Regions from separate parts of the Alteromonas nitratireducens genome, predicted to be linked through region 1. Evidence: predicted binding sites of a transcription regulator. Region 1 holds the regulator's gene; the other holds the start of a gene.
What was found. Region 1 encodes FliA, which starts transcription of late flagellar genes. Its sites were predicted from a motif close to CTAAAGNTNNNNNNNNNNNNGCCGATA; they were not measured.
Positions count from the first base shown of each region.

Region 2: a site for FliA is predicted at 6,220-6,246, ahead of pomA (flagellar motor protein PomA). Genes of this name have one in related genera too.

Region 1 is NZ_JBFNPK010000004.1:48,840-56,605, forward strand. Features, by position in the region: gene AB1N33_RS05190 (chemotaxis protein CheW) at 1-1,564, opposite strand, end outside; gene AB1N33_RS05195 (protein phosphatase CheZ) at 1,577-2,323, opposite strand; gene cheY (chemotaxis response regulator CheY) at 2,358-2,741, opposite strand; gene AB1N33_RS05205 (RNA polymerase sigma factor FliA) at 2,781-3,509, opposite strand; gene AB1N33_RS05210 (MinD/ParA family protein) at 3,506-4,372, opposite strand; gene flhF (flagellar biosynthesis GTPase FlhF) at 4,369-5,709, opposite strand; gene flhA (flagellar biosynthesis protein FlhA) at 5,739-7,766, opposite strand, start outside.
Region 2 is NZ_JBFNPK010000012.1:91,300-98,689, reverse strand. Features, by position in the region: gene AB1N33_RS11715 (nuclear transport factor 2 family protein) at 1-423, shown strand, start outside; gene AB1N33_RS11710 (SDR family NAD(P)-dependent oxidoreductase) at 420-1,139, shown strand; gene AB1N33_RS11705 (NAD(P)/FAD-dependent oxidoreductase) at 1,154-2,419, shown strand; gene AB1N33_RS11700 (DUF1365 domain-containing protein) at 2,416-3,153, shown strand; gene AB1N33_RS11695 (class I SAM-dependent methyltransferase) at 3,153-4,406, shown strand; gene AB1N33_RS11690 (flagellar motor protein MotB) at 4,430-5,377, opposite strand; gene pomA (flagellar motor protein PomA) at 5,380-6,141, opposite strand; gene AB1N33_RS11680 (exodeoxyribonuclease VII small subunit) at 6,416-6,664, shown strand; gene AB1N33_RS11675 (farnesyl diphosphate synthase) at 6,698-7,390, shown strand, end outside.

The sequences.
Region 1 (7,766 bases):
CTTCAATGGTCAGCAGAATGTGGTCACCTTCCTGGGAGGCAGACAGCTTAACTTTACCCATTCTCGGCTTGCCTGCTGCCTGACGATCATCCGGCATTTCAATACCGTGGTCGACAGAGTTGCGAACCAGGTGAACCAACGGATCGGCAAGCGCCTCAACCAGGTTCTTATCCAGATCCGTCTCTTCCCCTTCGAGCTCCAGCGTAATTTCTTTTTTCAGGCTTCTTGCGAGGTCACGAACAACGCGAGGAAAACGACCGAACACTTTCTTAATAGGCTGCATGCGGGTTTTCATTACCGCACCCTGAAGGTCGCCGGTTACCACGTCCAGGTTTGCTATCGCCTTAGACATGCTTTCGTCGTTGGTGTTAATACCCAGGCTCAGCAAGCGGTTCCTCACCAACACCAACTCACCCACCATGTTCATGATTTGGTCGAGGCGTTTGGTATCAACCCGAACCGTGGTCTCAGCCTGTGGTGCCGCAGGCGCAGCTTTCTTCTCTTCTTTTTTCGCAGCGGCCGGCGCTGCCGCTTTCTGTGCCGCCGGCGCAGCAGGCTTGGCCGCAGACTTGGCCGCCTCTTCTTTCTTCTGCTGCTCAGCTTTCGCCTTGTTAATCTTGTCTGTGGCGTCGTTATCCACTTTCACCCGAGGCTTTTCAGATGGGGCTGGCGCGGAAGCGACGTCATCGTCTTTTGATGTAGTTGGTCCCTGACCGCTGCCATGCAGCTGATCAAGCAACGCTTCAAATTCATCATCAGTAATTTCTTCATCACCGCCTGCACTTACTGCATTGTCTGCGGGCTTGGTGTCTTCAGGCTTCACATCATCAGCCGCCGCCTTAAACTGACCTTTGCCATGCAACTCGTCCAGCAAGGCTTCAAATTCATCGTCAGTGATGTCTTCATCTCCTGACGGCGGGGTCGGTTCTGACGTTTTCGCAGACTCAGTTGGTGCTGCCGGGCGCCCTGGCGCACCGTCACCGTGCAGTTCATCCAGCAGGGCTTCAAATTCGTCTTCAGAGATATCATCGATAGAGCCATCTTCCTGCTTCACACTGACGGCGTCCTCTTCAGGTGAGTCCGGCTCATCTTCAATAATCAGTTCTTCTTCCGGCGATTCATCCGCCTGTGCAACTGGTGCGGCGGCATCATCAAAGATACTTTCGTCGGGCGATTCGGGCTTGCTTAACTGTGTCAGCAGATCGACGAGCACAGGATCGGCAGGCTCCAGCGGCTCTCTGTTCTTTACTTTTTCGAACATCGCTACCACGACGTCCGTGGCCTGCAGAATGACATCCATTAATTCGGGGGTCAGGTTACGCTGCCCGTTGCGCATGACGTCAAAGACGTTTTCCGCACCATGACAGATTTCAACCAGCTCTGTCAGTGACAAAAAGCCGGCACCACCTTTCACCGTGTGATAGCCACGGAAAATGGCATTGAGCAAATCCGCGTCTTCCGGATTATTCTCTAAATCGACGAGCTGCTCCTGCAACTGTTCAAGGATCTCTCCGGCCTCAACCAAAAAGTCCTGTAATATTTCCTCGTCAACATCAAACGACATGCGCCCGCTCCCCTAAAAACCTAAGCTCGACAGGAGGTCATCCACATCATCCTGGCCTGAAACAACATCATCCCGGTTCTGTGCATCGATGATTGGTCCTTCTGCTTCAATCTTATCGGTAACTTTTTGAGATGGTTTAGTTTTTACCTGTGCATCCGGCTCACCAAACATGGTCAGCATGTTTACCAGGCTGTCTTCCACCTCTTTGACGAGATCGATCACACGACGGATAACCTGACCGGTCAGGTCCTGATAGCCCTGCGCCATCAGCACTTCCGTCAGCAGGCTGGTCAGCTTGCTTGACTGTACTGACGCATCTTCAAGCAGCTGATCAATATCCGTGCACAGCGCCTTAAACTCACCCAACTCGATTTCACGGTTCATGAGTTTTTTCCAGTCTGGCATCACCTTGTCGATGCGCTCAGACAGCGTTTCGGCAATAGGCATACTGGCTTCGACGGCATCCATAGTGGTATTTGCCGCCTTTTCCGTTTCTTCAATAACGTATGTCAGCCGACTTTGGGCGTCGGGAATATCGTCGTTGGCAAGATTGACGATTCGCTCATCAAGCTGAAAATTGTTCAGGGCGTCATGAAGCTGACGCGTCAGCTTACCCACCTCTTCAAACAGCTCTATCGACTCTTTCATCGAGGCTGCTTCCAGGATGGCATTGGCCGACGCCGTGTCGCCCGCTTCCAGATACGCAACAAGCTGTTTAGCTTCATCCAGCGTAATCGGAACGTTTACCTCTTTGGACATTCGGACTTCCTCATTCTTTTCAGGAACGCCTGAATCAGCCTAAACGTTCAAAGATTTTGTCGAGTTTTTCTTTGAGCGTAGCTGCCGTGAAGGGTTTAACAACGTAACCGTTAACGCCTGCCTGCGCAGCCGCAACAATTTGTTCTTTCTTCGCTTCTGCCGTTACCATCAGGACAGGCAGATGCTTCAGTTTGTCATCACCACGGATGGCGCGCAGCAGGTCAATACCCTGCATACCCGGCATATTCCAGTCGGTCACAACAAAGTCAAAATCGCCCTGCTGTAGCATTGGCAATGCCGTATTGCCGTCATCCGCTTCCTGGATATTGGAAAAACCCAAATCTTTGAGCAGGTTCTTTATGATACGTCTCATGGTAGAAAAATCGTCAACCACGAGAATTTTCATATTCTTGTCCAAAATGGCCTCCAGTGAGGGTGTAATTAATGGTTTGTCTGGTTATTCATCAGCCTGCCACGACTTCATTCGTGATTTGAGTTTTAACATGGCCTGACTGTGTATCTGGCTGACTCTGGATTCACTGACTTCAAGCACTTCACCAATTTCACGCAGGTTCAGTTCCTCATCATAGTACAGAGACAGCACTATCGCTTCCCGCTCGGGTAACGTAGTAATAGCATGCGCAAGTGCTTTTTGGAAAGCGCCTTGCATCAAATCTTCCAATGGCGTGTCATTTCCCCGGTTTTGTTCGGTCGTAATGACATCTTCAGACACGCCAAGATCTTCAATTCCTACCAGTTTTCCTGCATTCACCTCGTTCAGCATCTGGTGATAATCCTGCAGGCTGACATTCATTTTTGCGGCAATTTCCGCGTCACGTGCATCGCGACCGGTCTCACCTTCCACCTGTGCAATGGCATCCGTAATCGCACGGCTGTTGCGGTGAACAGAACGCGGTGTCCAGTCACCTTTTCGTATTTCATCTAACATCGCACCACGAATACGAATACCAGCAAAGGTCTCAAAGCTGGCACCTTTACTGCCATCAAAATTCCTGGCCGCTTCTAATAATCCGATCATGCCTGACTGAATAAGATCATCGACCAGTACACTGGCCGGTAATCTTGCCATCAGGTGGTGTGCAATCCGTTTCACCAGCGGCGCGTGTCTTTCGACAAGTTGCGACTTATCAGTTTGTTGCTGATACGCTGCTGCTTTGCTGTTCAACGTTGATTTCCCGCTACTTTACCTGAAACCAATTGTTCAATGAAAAATTCGAGATGTCCACCAGGCTGCTCAGGGATGGGCCAGGACATCGCTTTAGTCGCCAGTTGTGTAATGGCGACAGCCGCTGGCGACCCCGGGAAGGCATCCACAATCGCGGTTTGTTTACGCACCGCACGCCGGATGTTTTCATCGAACGGGATGGTAGCAACCAGTTCCAGTGCAACATCCAGAAACCGGCCTGTGACTTTTGACAGCTTACTGAATAATTCCTGGCCTTCACGTACGTCGCGAACCATATTGGCGACCACTTTAAAACGGAATACACCGTGCTCACGATTGAGAATTTTGATCAGGGCATAAGCATCGGTCAGCGATGTGGGTTCGTCACACACCACTACCATAATGTCCTGAGACGCTTTGGAAAAACTCAGCACCATGTCTGAAATGCCTGCTGCCGTATCGACGATCAGCACATCAATTTGCGAACGCAGTTCACTGAATGCTCTGATCAGCCCGGCGTGTTCTGTCGGAGACAACTCCGCCATTGACTGCGTGCCCGACGTCGCCGGTGCTATCTTAATGCCGTGAGGGCCGGTGACCAGCACCTCATCAAGCGTGCATTCACCCGATAACACATGAGACAGGTTTTTCTCGACCCTGAGGCCCAGCATGACGTCTACGTTGGCAAGTCCAAGGTCAGCATCCAAAACCATCACACGCTTACCCTGCTTTGCCATGGCAATAGCGGTATTCAGCGTAATATTGGTTTTCCCTACGCCTCCCTTACCTCCGGTGACTGCTATAACTTTGATTAACCTTGATTGCTTCATCTTTCGTAAGCTACTCGCTTGATCGTCGATCATACTGCTTGTGCTGCGTTAACTTCATTATTAGCACTAGTATGATTCAAACCATACTTTTTATAAAGCTTTGCAGCCGCAGATACGAGAGATTTTGCATCTGCAACTTTAATATCTTCAGGTACTTTCTGACCATCCGTCACATAACTGACCGGTAACTGATGTTCTATGGACGCACTCAGTACTTCCCCGAGTGAATAACACTCGTCCAGTTTGGTGAAAATACAGCCATCCAGTTTGACCGGATCGTACGCATGAATAATCCGCTCCAGCGCCGGATACTGGGTATTCGCCTGAGCAACCAGGTATTTTTTCACCGGCTGCATCTGACCGCTGTCAAATTGTTTCAGCTGCTTGATCAGGCGGCTGTCACGCTGACTGAATCCGGCGGTATCAATCAGTATCAGACGCTTATGACGTAACTGGAACAATAGATCAGCCAGCTCTTCAGTACTTTGTGCCTTGCGCACTGTACAGCCAATAATCTTCCCGTAGGTCGCAAGCTGTTCAAATGCAGCGATGCGATACGTATCGATAGTAATCATTGCAACGGTATCGGCGCCGTATTTCTGCGCGTAGCGTGCAGCCAGTTTTGCCACCGTTGTGGTTTTGCCGGTACCGGTCGGGCCCACCAGGGCAACCGCGCCGGTCTGACTGAGTATATCGTTGCCGGTCACGTTGATGCGATTAGACAATAGATTAAGAAGATATACCCAGGCTTCACGCTCGTTGTATTCGCGCGGCACATAGTGCATTAACTGACTTGCCAGGCGAGCGCTCAGGCCCATGTCTGTCAGCCGGCGATGTAAGAAGGCATGCACCGGCTGCTGACGCTGACGTTTCGCTTCCATCAGGTCAGCAACCTGATACTGAAGCACACTGCGCAGCGACGCCAGTTCTGCTTTGATATCTGCCAGTTCGTCGTGAGAGGCTGGTGCGTTGGAGGCCCCGCCCTGTGCTGTGTTTTGTTCAGCGGCAGTGTCTTTCAGCCAGGCCATTTCAGCGGGCTGAACCACGCTGGCTGGCGTTTCGTTATCAGACTGGCTGACGGGCGCGGCGGACTGACGGGGCTGCTGACCATGCTGCTTCTCAAGCAACGCGCGCAGGGTATCCGGTCCGTCATCACCGATGATTTCACTCAGGCTGGGGGTAGGCTTGCCCGCACCCTGCGGCTTTTTGCGTGTCAGCGGTGCGTCAGTTTCCTTATCGTACGCAGCGACCAGTTCAATCCCGTCGGCCATTTTGCGGTTTGACATGATCACCGCATCTGAGCCCAGCTCGGCTTTAACCTGGCTCAGCGCCTCACGCATATCTTTGCCAAAGAATCGTCTGATTTTCATTTCAACCTCTACTCACACCGGGCGTCAGATTATTGACCCACAGAACTGACTATTTTTATCTGTTTGTCGTCAGGAATTTCCTGATAGGACAGCACATGCAATCCAGCGACAGAATATTTAAGGAAGCGGGACAGTACCGGACGCAGCAGACCTGACGTCAGCAGTACTGCAGGTTCACCGGCCAGCTCCTGATTCTGACTCGCCTGCTGCAACGATTTCTGCAGCTTGTCAGCCAGTCCGGGTTCAATACCGGCGCCGTCTTCGCCCCCTGCCTGCAGTGACTGGTGCAACATTTGTTCCAACTCAGGCGCCAAGGTTATGACGGGTATCTCGGCGTTGCCTGCAGCGATTTCCTGCACAATCAGACGCTTAAGTGCAATTCGAACGGCAGACACCAGAACGTCAGGATCCTGACTGCGCGGGCCATATTCACTCAAGGTCTGCACAATCGTGCGCATATCGCGAATAGGCACCCCTTCAAACAGGAGTGTCTGCAGCACTTTCACCACCGTAGACAGTGGCAGAATATCGGGAATGAGGCCCTCAACCAGTTTCGGGTTGTGTTTGGCCAGCATGTCCAGCAGCTGTTGGGTTTCCTCATAACCCAGCAGTTGGTAGGCATTATTGGTCAGCAACTGGCTAAGGTGGGTAGCAACCACTGTCGCAGCATCAACAACCGTATACCCGAGCGTCTGCGCATGTTCACGTTTTCCGGGTTTGATCCACACCGCATCCAGACCAAACGCCGGATCTTTCGTAGCACGACCTTCCAGCTTGCCAAACACCTGGCCCGGATTGATCGCCAGTTCTTCGTCATGGCTGATTTGCGCATCACCAATGGTGACCCCGAGCATGGAAATCTCGTAGGCGTTAGGATCGAGATCGAGGTTGTCACGGATATGCACAGGCGGCACCAGAAACCCAAGTTCCTGAGAGAGTTTCTTACGAACCCCTTTAATACGGGTCAGCAACTCGCCTCCCTGTGACTTATCCACCAGCGGAATTAAGCGGTAACCCACTTCAAGCCCAATGGTGTCTACATGCTGCACATCATCCCAGCCCAGTTCTTTGATTTCCGGCGGGGTAAGTTCGTCTTTATTCACCTGTGCTGGCACCGGTGGCTGCGCCTCTGCCCGCTTTTGCTGAACGCCACGCCAGTAGGCATAGCCTGCCGCCATCGCTGAAAAGCTCAGGAAAGCCAGGTGAGGCATCCCCGGGACAATTCCCATCACAAACAGAACAGCCGCCGCAATATACAGTGCCTGCTGATTCCCCAGTTGGTTATTGATCTCTTTGCCCATTTCCTGGGTTTCGTTTTCACGGGTAACGATAATCGCGGTGGCTACCGACAGCAGCAGTGATGGGATCTGAGCAACCAGACCATCACCGATGGTAAGAATGGTGTAGACCTCAATTGCGTCACCAAACGCAAGATCATGCTGAATCATACCGATAAACAGGCCACCGATAATATTAATCAGCATGATGAACAGACCGGCAATCGCATCCCCTTTGACGAATTTTGACGCACCGTCCATTGAGCCGTAGAAGTCTGCCTCGGCAGTGATCTCCTCGCGCCGGGCGCGGGCCTGATCCTGATCGATATAGCCAGCGTTAAGGTCGGCATCAATGGCCATCTGCTTGCCTGGCATCGCATCCAGGGTAAAGCGCGCTCCGACTTCCGAAATACGACCGGCACCGGCAGTAACCACTTTAAAATTGATGATAAGCAGGATCGCAAAGACCACGATACCCACTGCATAATTGCCCCCGATGACCACCTCGCCGAAGGCTTCAATGACTTTCCCGGCCGCATCGCCACCTTCGTGCCCATAAAGCAGTACCACCCGCGTTGACGCCACATTCAGCGCCAGTCGCAATACCGTGGCAATCAGCAGCACCAGTGGAAAGATGCCAAAATCAATCGGGCGCTGGGTAAATACCGCGACCAGAATAATGACCAGTGACAGGGCAATATTAAAACTAAACAGGATATCCAGCAGAAATGGCGGCATCGGCAGGATGACCATTCCCATAATGGCCAGCAGCACAATGGG
Region 2 (7,390 bases), on a different contig from region 1:
CTTTCCCGTTTTAGCGAATTGTATGAAGAGCTTACCAGCGTAACGCCGGACCGCCTGCGACAGCTTTACGCAGACGACATCCTGTTCATCGACCCGATTCAGACGCACCAGGGTATTGAGTCGGTCATCCGGTATTTTGAGGCGCTCCTGGTTCAGGCTGAATCGTGCCGGTTTGCCATCAGTAACACCATACCGACCCAGCAAAACGCCGAGAACATTGACTACATCGTCACCTGGACTATGACCTTGAAAGTCAGACAATCAGCCACTCCGATTGTGCTTGATGGCATCACACAGCTTAAGGTCAGCGATGACAGGATCACCTACCATCGCGACTATTATGATCTCGGACAAATGGTCTATGAACACATTCCATTACTCGGCTGGGCAGTCAAAAGAGTGAAAAAGAGACTGGCGATATGAAAACAATACTTATTACCGGTGCCACGTCAGGCATCGGGCGGGCGCTTGCCCTTCATGCAGCAGACAACCATTATCAGGTTATCGCCTGCGGCCGGAATCAGTCGGCGCTGGACGATATGGCTCAGCATCCGAATATTACAGGGTGCCGCTTTGATGTAACGGACCTCGAAGACACACGTCAGGCGCTCGCTGCACACTCTCCTGATATTGCCGTACTGAATGCCGGTACCTGTGAGTATGTTGACCTTAACAATTTTGAGCCTGAGATGTTTCGCCGCGTGTTTGAGCCCAACTTTTTCGGCGTTATCAATTGCGTCGATGCACTGTTGCCGTCATTAACAGCGGGAAAACAACTGGTGATTGTTGACAGCATGGCGCGACTGTTTCCGTTTACCCGCGCCGAAGCCTATGGGGCAAGTAAGGCTGCGTTGTATTACTTTACCAAAAGCCTGGATGTCGATCTGTCCCGTCGGGGTGTCATTGTTCAGACCGTCTCTCCGGGATTTGTTGAAACGCCGCTTACCGATAAAAACGATTTTGAAATGCCAATGATCATCTCATCAGAAGATGCCGCCAAAGCCATGCTCGATGGCATTGCCGGTCAGCATCGCAGCATATTTTTTCCATCCGCGTTTGGCTGGATATTAAGAACTATGAGTAGTCTTCCGGCGTGGCTTAAACGCCGGCTGTCCATTTTAATGAGAGATAAGCAGTAGGACATCAGCAGAACATGACAAAACGCATTGCAATTATCGGGACGGGCATTGCTGGCCTGACGAGTGCATATCTGCTTCACCGCGAGCATGATATTACCGTCTACGAGGCAAATGATTATATTGGTGGGCATACGGCAACCAAAACCATCGATGAAGATGGTGTGCCACTGAATATTGATACTGGGTTTATCGTCTTTAACGACTGGACGTACCCTAATTTCATTGCGCTGATGAACCAGCTTGGCGTTGACTATCAGCCAACCGAAATGAGTTTCTCCGTATCGAGTCCGGTTGCAAACCTTGAATACAACGGCAACAACCTGAGCAGCCTGTTTGCACAACGACGAAACCTGCTTCGCCCGCGCTTCTGGAAAATGCTACGGGATATTGTTCGCTTTAATAATGCCTGCAAAACCATGCTGGAATCAGGCCGCGATACCAACGGTATGACTCTGGGCGATTGTATTGACGAGCTTGGCCTGGGCGCTGACTTTGCTAATTTTTACATTCTGCCAATGTGCGCTGCGATATGGTCTTCAACCCTGGCGCAGACGCGTGCCTTCCCGCTCACGTTTTTCCTGAAGTTTTTCCACAATCACGGCTTGCTGAATATTACCAACCGTCCTCAGTGGCATACGATCAAAGGAGGCTCTAAACAATATATTGCGCCGTTGACTGCAGGCTTTAAGGATCGTATCCGTCTGTCGAGTCCGGTCAGACAGGTAGAAAAAACAGACGGTGGCTGGCAGGTCACTACCAGCGGCGGAGACGCCGACGTATACGATCACGTTATCTTTGCCTGTCACAGCGATGAGGCGCTGGCAATGCTGTCACAGCCAACCGAAGCACAACAGGCGATTCTGGGCGCCATTCCCTACGCCATGAATGATGTTGTGCTGCACACGGATATACGCCAACTACCGAAAAGAAGGCGGGCGTGGGCAAGCTGGAACTACCGGTTGCATGACCCGGCGCAGGAGCAGCACCGGCCTGCAACAGTCACCTACAACATGAATATCCTGCAGCGCCTGGACGTCAGGAAAACCTACTGTGTCACACTGAATGACACTGACAGCATTGACGAACGCTGTATTTTAGGACATTACCGCTATGCCCACCCGCAGTTCAGCCAGGCGTCACTGGCCGCACAGCAACGGCGCGACGAAATTTGCGGAAAAGGCAATCTGCATTTTTGTGGTGCCTACTGGTATAACGGATTTCACGAAGATGGCGTAAGAAGCGCACTGGATGTCGCGGGCCGTTTTGGAGCATCATTGTGACGGAGAGTGCATTGTACGACGGCGTGGTCTTTCATCAGCGCTTTCGACCGACACAACACCGCTTTGACTATCGCATCTACATGTTCTGGCTGAAGCTGGATGAACTCGCTTCTCTGTCGACCAGCATTCGTCATTTCTCCAGTGAACATCGAGCCCTGGCCGAGTTCAGGCGCACCGATTACCTGGGTGATCCTGCGCTGCCTCTGTCTGAGGCGGTAAAACAAAGAATGAGCGAACTACATGGTTCCCCGCTCGATGGCGATGTGTTTTTTCTTGGTAACATCCGGATGCTGGGGATTTACTTCAGTCCGGTTAATTTTTACTTTTTGCGGCAGGCCGATGGCACCTTCAGTCATATGCTCGCCGAGGTCAGTAATACTCCCTGGAATGAACGCCATCATTACCTGGTCGACCTCGCTACCCAGCACCCAACGCAGAAAGCCTTTCATGTTTCCCCGTTTAATCCCATGGACATGGCGTATCAGTGGCGGATAACGTCCCCCGACGATACGCTGTCCCTGGCCATGGATTGCGTGCGCCAGGACAAGGAGTTCACAGCGGGTATTAACATGAAAAAAATGTCACTGAACTCGGCGTCTTTACAACACGTAATGAAACGAACGCCAAGTATGACGCTCAAGACGGTAACCGGTATTTACTGGCAGGCCTTAAAACTGTGGCTGAAACGAACACCGGTCTACCCTCACCCTAAAGCAAGTCAGGAAGAAAGATAATGTCACAAGGTGAATCCGTAATTACCCAACAGCAGCGTGTTTCTGTGGCAACACGCTTTTACCGCGGCTTATTTTTTAAGTGTCTGAGTATTTTACCGATGGGATGTATCACCCTGTTTGAAAACGGGGAGAAAGTCGGCCAGTTCGGCGATGCGGACTCCGATCTCAGAGCCAACGTCAACATTCTGGACCCGTCTGCTTACCGCCAGTTTATGTTTGGTGGCAGTATTGCGGCCGGTGAGACCTACATGAACGGCCTGTGGACGTCTGACGACCTGACCGCCGTGATCCGGATATTTGCCCGTAACCTGCCCATGCTTGATGCCTGGGAGAAAAAGTTTAAATGGCTGTCTATGCCGCTCATGAAGCTTCAGCACCTGAGCAACCGCAACACACGCAAGCAGGCTAAGAAGAACATTGAAGCGCATTACGATCTTGGAAACCGCCTCTATTCGCGGTTTCTGGACAACACCATGATGTATTCTTCTGCCATTTATCCCGACCCTAATGCGAGCCTGTCAGAAGCACAAAATCACAAGCTTCGTACCATCTGCGATAAGTTACAACTGACGCCAGATGACCACCTGCTTGAAATTGGTACCGGATGGGGGGGCCTCGCTGTGTACGCGGCGAAGCACTACGGATGTAAGGTGACGACCACCACCATTTCGGAAGAACAATTTGCCTACGCCACGCAGTGGATCGCCCGTGAAAAACTGGAAGACAAAATCACATTGCTGAAGAAGGACTACCGTCTGCTTGAAGGCAGTTACAGCAAACTGGTGTCGATAGAAATGATCGAAGCGGTAGGTAAAGAATACCTCGGAAATTTCTTTGAAAAGTGCTCCTCACTGATCAGGGACGATGGACTCATGCTGTTGCAGTCCATAATCATTGATGACCGCCGCTATGACAGCTACGCGAATAGCGTAGACTTTATTCAGAAATACATTTTCCCGGGTGGCTTTCTGCCGTCCCAGTACGAAATTAACGCACACCTGAAACGTTTCACCGACATGAGTGTCCGCGACCTGCAGGATATCGGTCTGGATTATGCGAAAACGCTGAACGACTGGTATCTCGCATTTAATTCGGCCCGTGATGCGCTCATGGATGACGGCTACGATGAACGGTTCATGCGTATGTGGACGTATTATCTGAAATATTGCGAGGGAGGGTTCCTTGAGCGGACGATCAGTACGGTTCAGCTACTGCTGAGTAAACCCCACTACCGCACCGCCATCACGCGCTAAGCGAACAATAAACAAGGCCAGCATTATTGCTGGCCTTGTTCTTCCAGCACTGAAATAGGTTTTGACAGCATCGGTTTACCCTGGTTAATGGTAATTTCCACACGCCGGTTGCGGGCACGGTCGTCGGCCGTTACTGCATTTTCAATCAGCGGCTGCGTATCTGCTTTCCCCACCACCGCCATCCGCGATTCGTCAAACCCGTCGGCCCGGCGCATAGCCTCTGCCACGGCAACCGCACGCTGAGACGACAAATCCCAGTTCGAACTGTATAGTTCATTGGATATCTGCTGACCATCACTGTGGCCTGACACCACTATTTCACCAGGTACATCTGCCAACAATTCACCAATGCGTCGCAGGATTGGCTGGAACTGTGGCTGCAGGAAGGCCGACCCTGCCGAGAACGAACCATTTTCACGGATGCGAATTGTCAGTTGCTGACCCAGCGACTCCATTTCAATCGATCCATCCAGGATTTGCTTCTGCAACTGCTGGGCAACTTTCTTCATCAGCTCGCTGGTTTCCGCTTCATCACTGCTTTGCTGCGATGATGCAGCCTGCTCACTGGCCGTTTGCTGGGACTGACCGCCACGCTGGTTCCCACGTTGTTTCTGACGACCTCCAGCCGAATCTTCATCACCGGCCTGAAACTCAAGCATTTGCTCGGTCATTTCTATGGTTTGCTGCTGGATCGTTTCAATCGGCGTGGGATCCGGCCGTCCCGGACGAAACTCCATAGCAATAACACTGGTGCCTTTCGGGATATCTTTTACTTCAATCTTGTTTTGTACACCGAACGCAAACTTCATCGAACCGGCGATCTGCTTGAACTTCAGTACGTCCATTTCAGAGAACGCCAGCAACAGAACAAAGAAGCACATCAGCAGCGACATCAGATCGGCAAATGTCCCCATCCAGGCAGGCAGTCCCTCAGGGGGACATTTGGGGCATTCTTCTTCCTGCTCGGCCATGATTACTCTTCCTCTGTCGCGCCGCGTTTGCTGGCAGCCAGATAATTTTTCAGGATCCCTTCAATCACGCGCGGGTTTTGTCCGTCCGCGATCCCCACAATGCCATCAAGCACCAGTTTCTGATTCAGCTTTTCTTCCTGCGCGCGGTTATTCAGCTTGATCGCAATAGGCAAACACACAACGTTGGCCATAAACGCGCCATACAGGGTGGTTAGCAAGGCAACTGCCATCGCCGGGCCGATAGCTTTGGGATCGTCCATGTTTGACAACATGGCCACCAGACCAATCAGGGTACCAATCATGCCCATTGCTGGTGCCACATCTCCCATATTTTTGTAGATAGCCGCACCAAACTCATGCCGCTCGGTGGTCATGGCGATGTCTTTTGTCAGGGTTTCACGAACCACTTCGATGTCATGGCCATCCACCAGCATGTCGACACCTTTCTGCATGAAGGGATTTTCAATTTCCGCTTCTTCCAGCGCAAGAAACCCGCCTTTACGCGCAGCATCGGCCATTTCTACGATTTTTTCGATCAGGGATTCCGGGGAGTCAATCTTAAACAGGAAGGCTTTTGCAGCAATTTTTCCGGCACCAAAAAACTGGCCAAGTGTGAATTGCGAGAGCACAACAAACAACGACCCCCCAAAGACGATAAGAATTGACGGGACGTTGATGAACATGGCCATATTTCCGCCCATGACCATGGCCATGACCACGAAACCGATTGCCCCTAACATTCCAATGACGGTTGCTAAATCCACTCACTCATCCTCTTCTATCGCAGGCACACCCGGCGGTGCACAGTCATTTGCTGCTAATCAGTCTACAGACTGTTATTCTATCGGCACATTGCAGGATTTCTATAACAACCTGCGACATTTTACCTGTGATACCAATAACTAACTGGGATCGCCTTTGATGATTCTGACCTACACAGCGTCATAAGGCAATCTTGCCCCCACAAACCATTTGACCCCCTGCCCCCCCCTCGGTTAAGGTGCGCCGTATTCAACGACTGATAAGGATTGCGCGATTGTGAGCAACGACACATCGTCCCCCACCTTCGAAGAAACCCTGGCCGAACTGGAACGCATTGTTGATGACATGGAGAACGGCGAGCTGCCGCTGCATGAAGCGCTGCAAAAGTTTGAGCGCGGTATTCAGCTGTCCAGACTGAGTCAGCAGTCTTTAGAGCAGGCACAGCAAAAAGTCAGCCTGTTGCTGAATGAAAACGGTGAAGAAACGCTGGTTCCGCTGGACAACAGCGCGGACAATAACGACTAATCACAACATGATGCATTACCGGGTCTGATTGCTATGACAATCTCGGCGTTACAAGCGCGCGTTAAAAGCGCAACAGATAAAGCCCTTCTTGAACATCTGGACCGCCTCGATAATCACGCTCCACGGCTTAAGGCTGCGATGCAACATGCGCTGTTGGCGGGTGGCAAACGCATGCGTCCGCTGCTGGTTCATGTTATCGCCGAAACCATTGGTCTGGCCGACGCAGACAGTGAAGCCATTGCCACCGCCATTGAATGTATCCATGCCTACTCGCTGGTACATGATGACCTGCCGGCCATGGACGATGACGATCTGCGAAGGGGACAGCCAACCTGCCATATCGCCTTCGACGAAGCCACGGCGATCCTTGCTGGCGATGCGCTACAGACCCTCGCATTTACCGTCCTTTGTGACGCGCCGCTAAGTACTTATGCCCATAGCCGTCGAATTGATTTGGTCAGTCTGCTGGCCAGTGCCGCGGGCTATTCAGGAATGTGTGGTGGTCAGGCAATTGATCTGGATGCAACCGGCAAACACATCAGCGCCGATGCACTGACACAACTTCACAACCTCAAGACCGGCGCTCTGCTTAAGGCCTGTGCGCAAATGACCACGGCCGTTTGTGCATCCATCGAGGAGGCGCATGCCAGCGCAATTATCCGCTTTGCCGATATTATTGGTCTGGCGTTTCAGGTTCAGGATGATATCCTCGACGTAGAAGGAAGC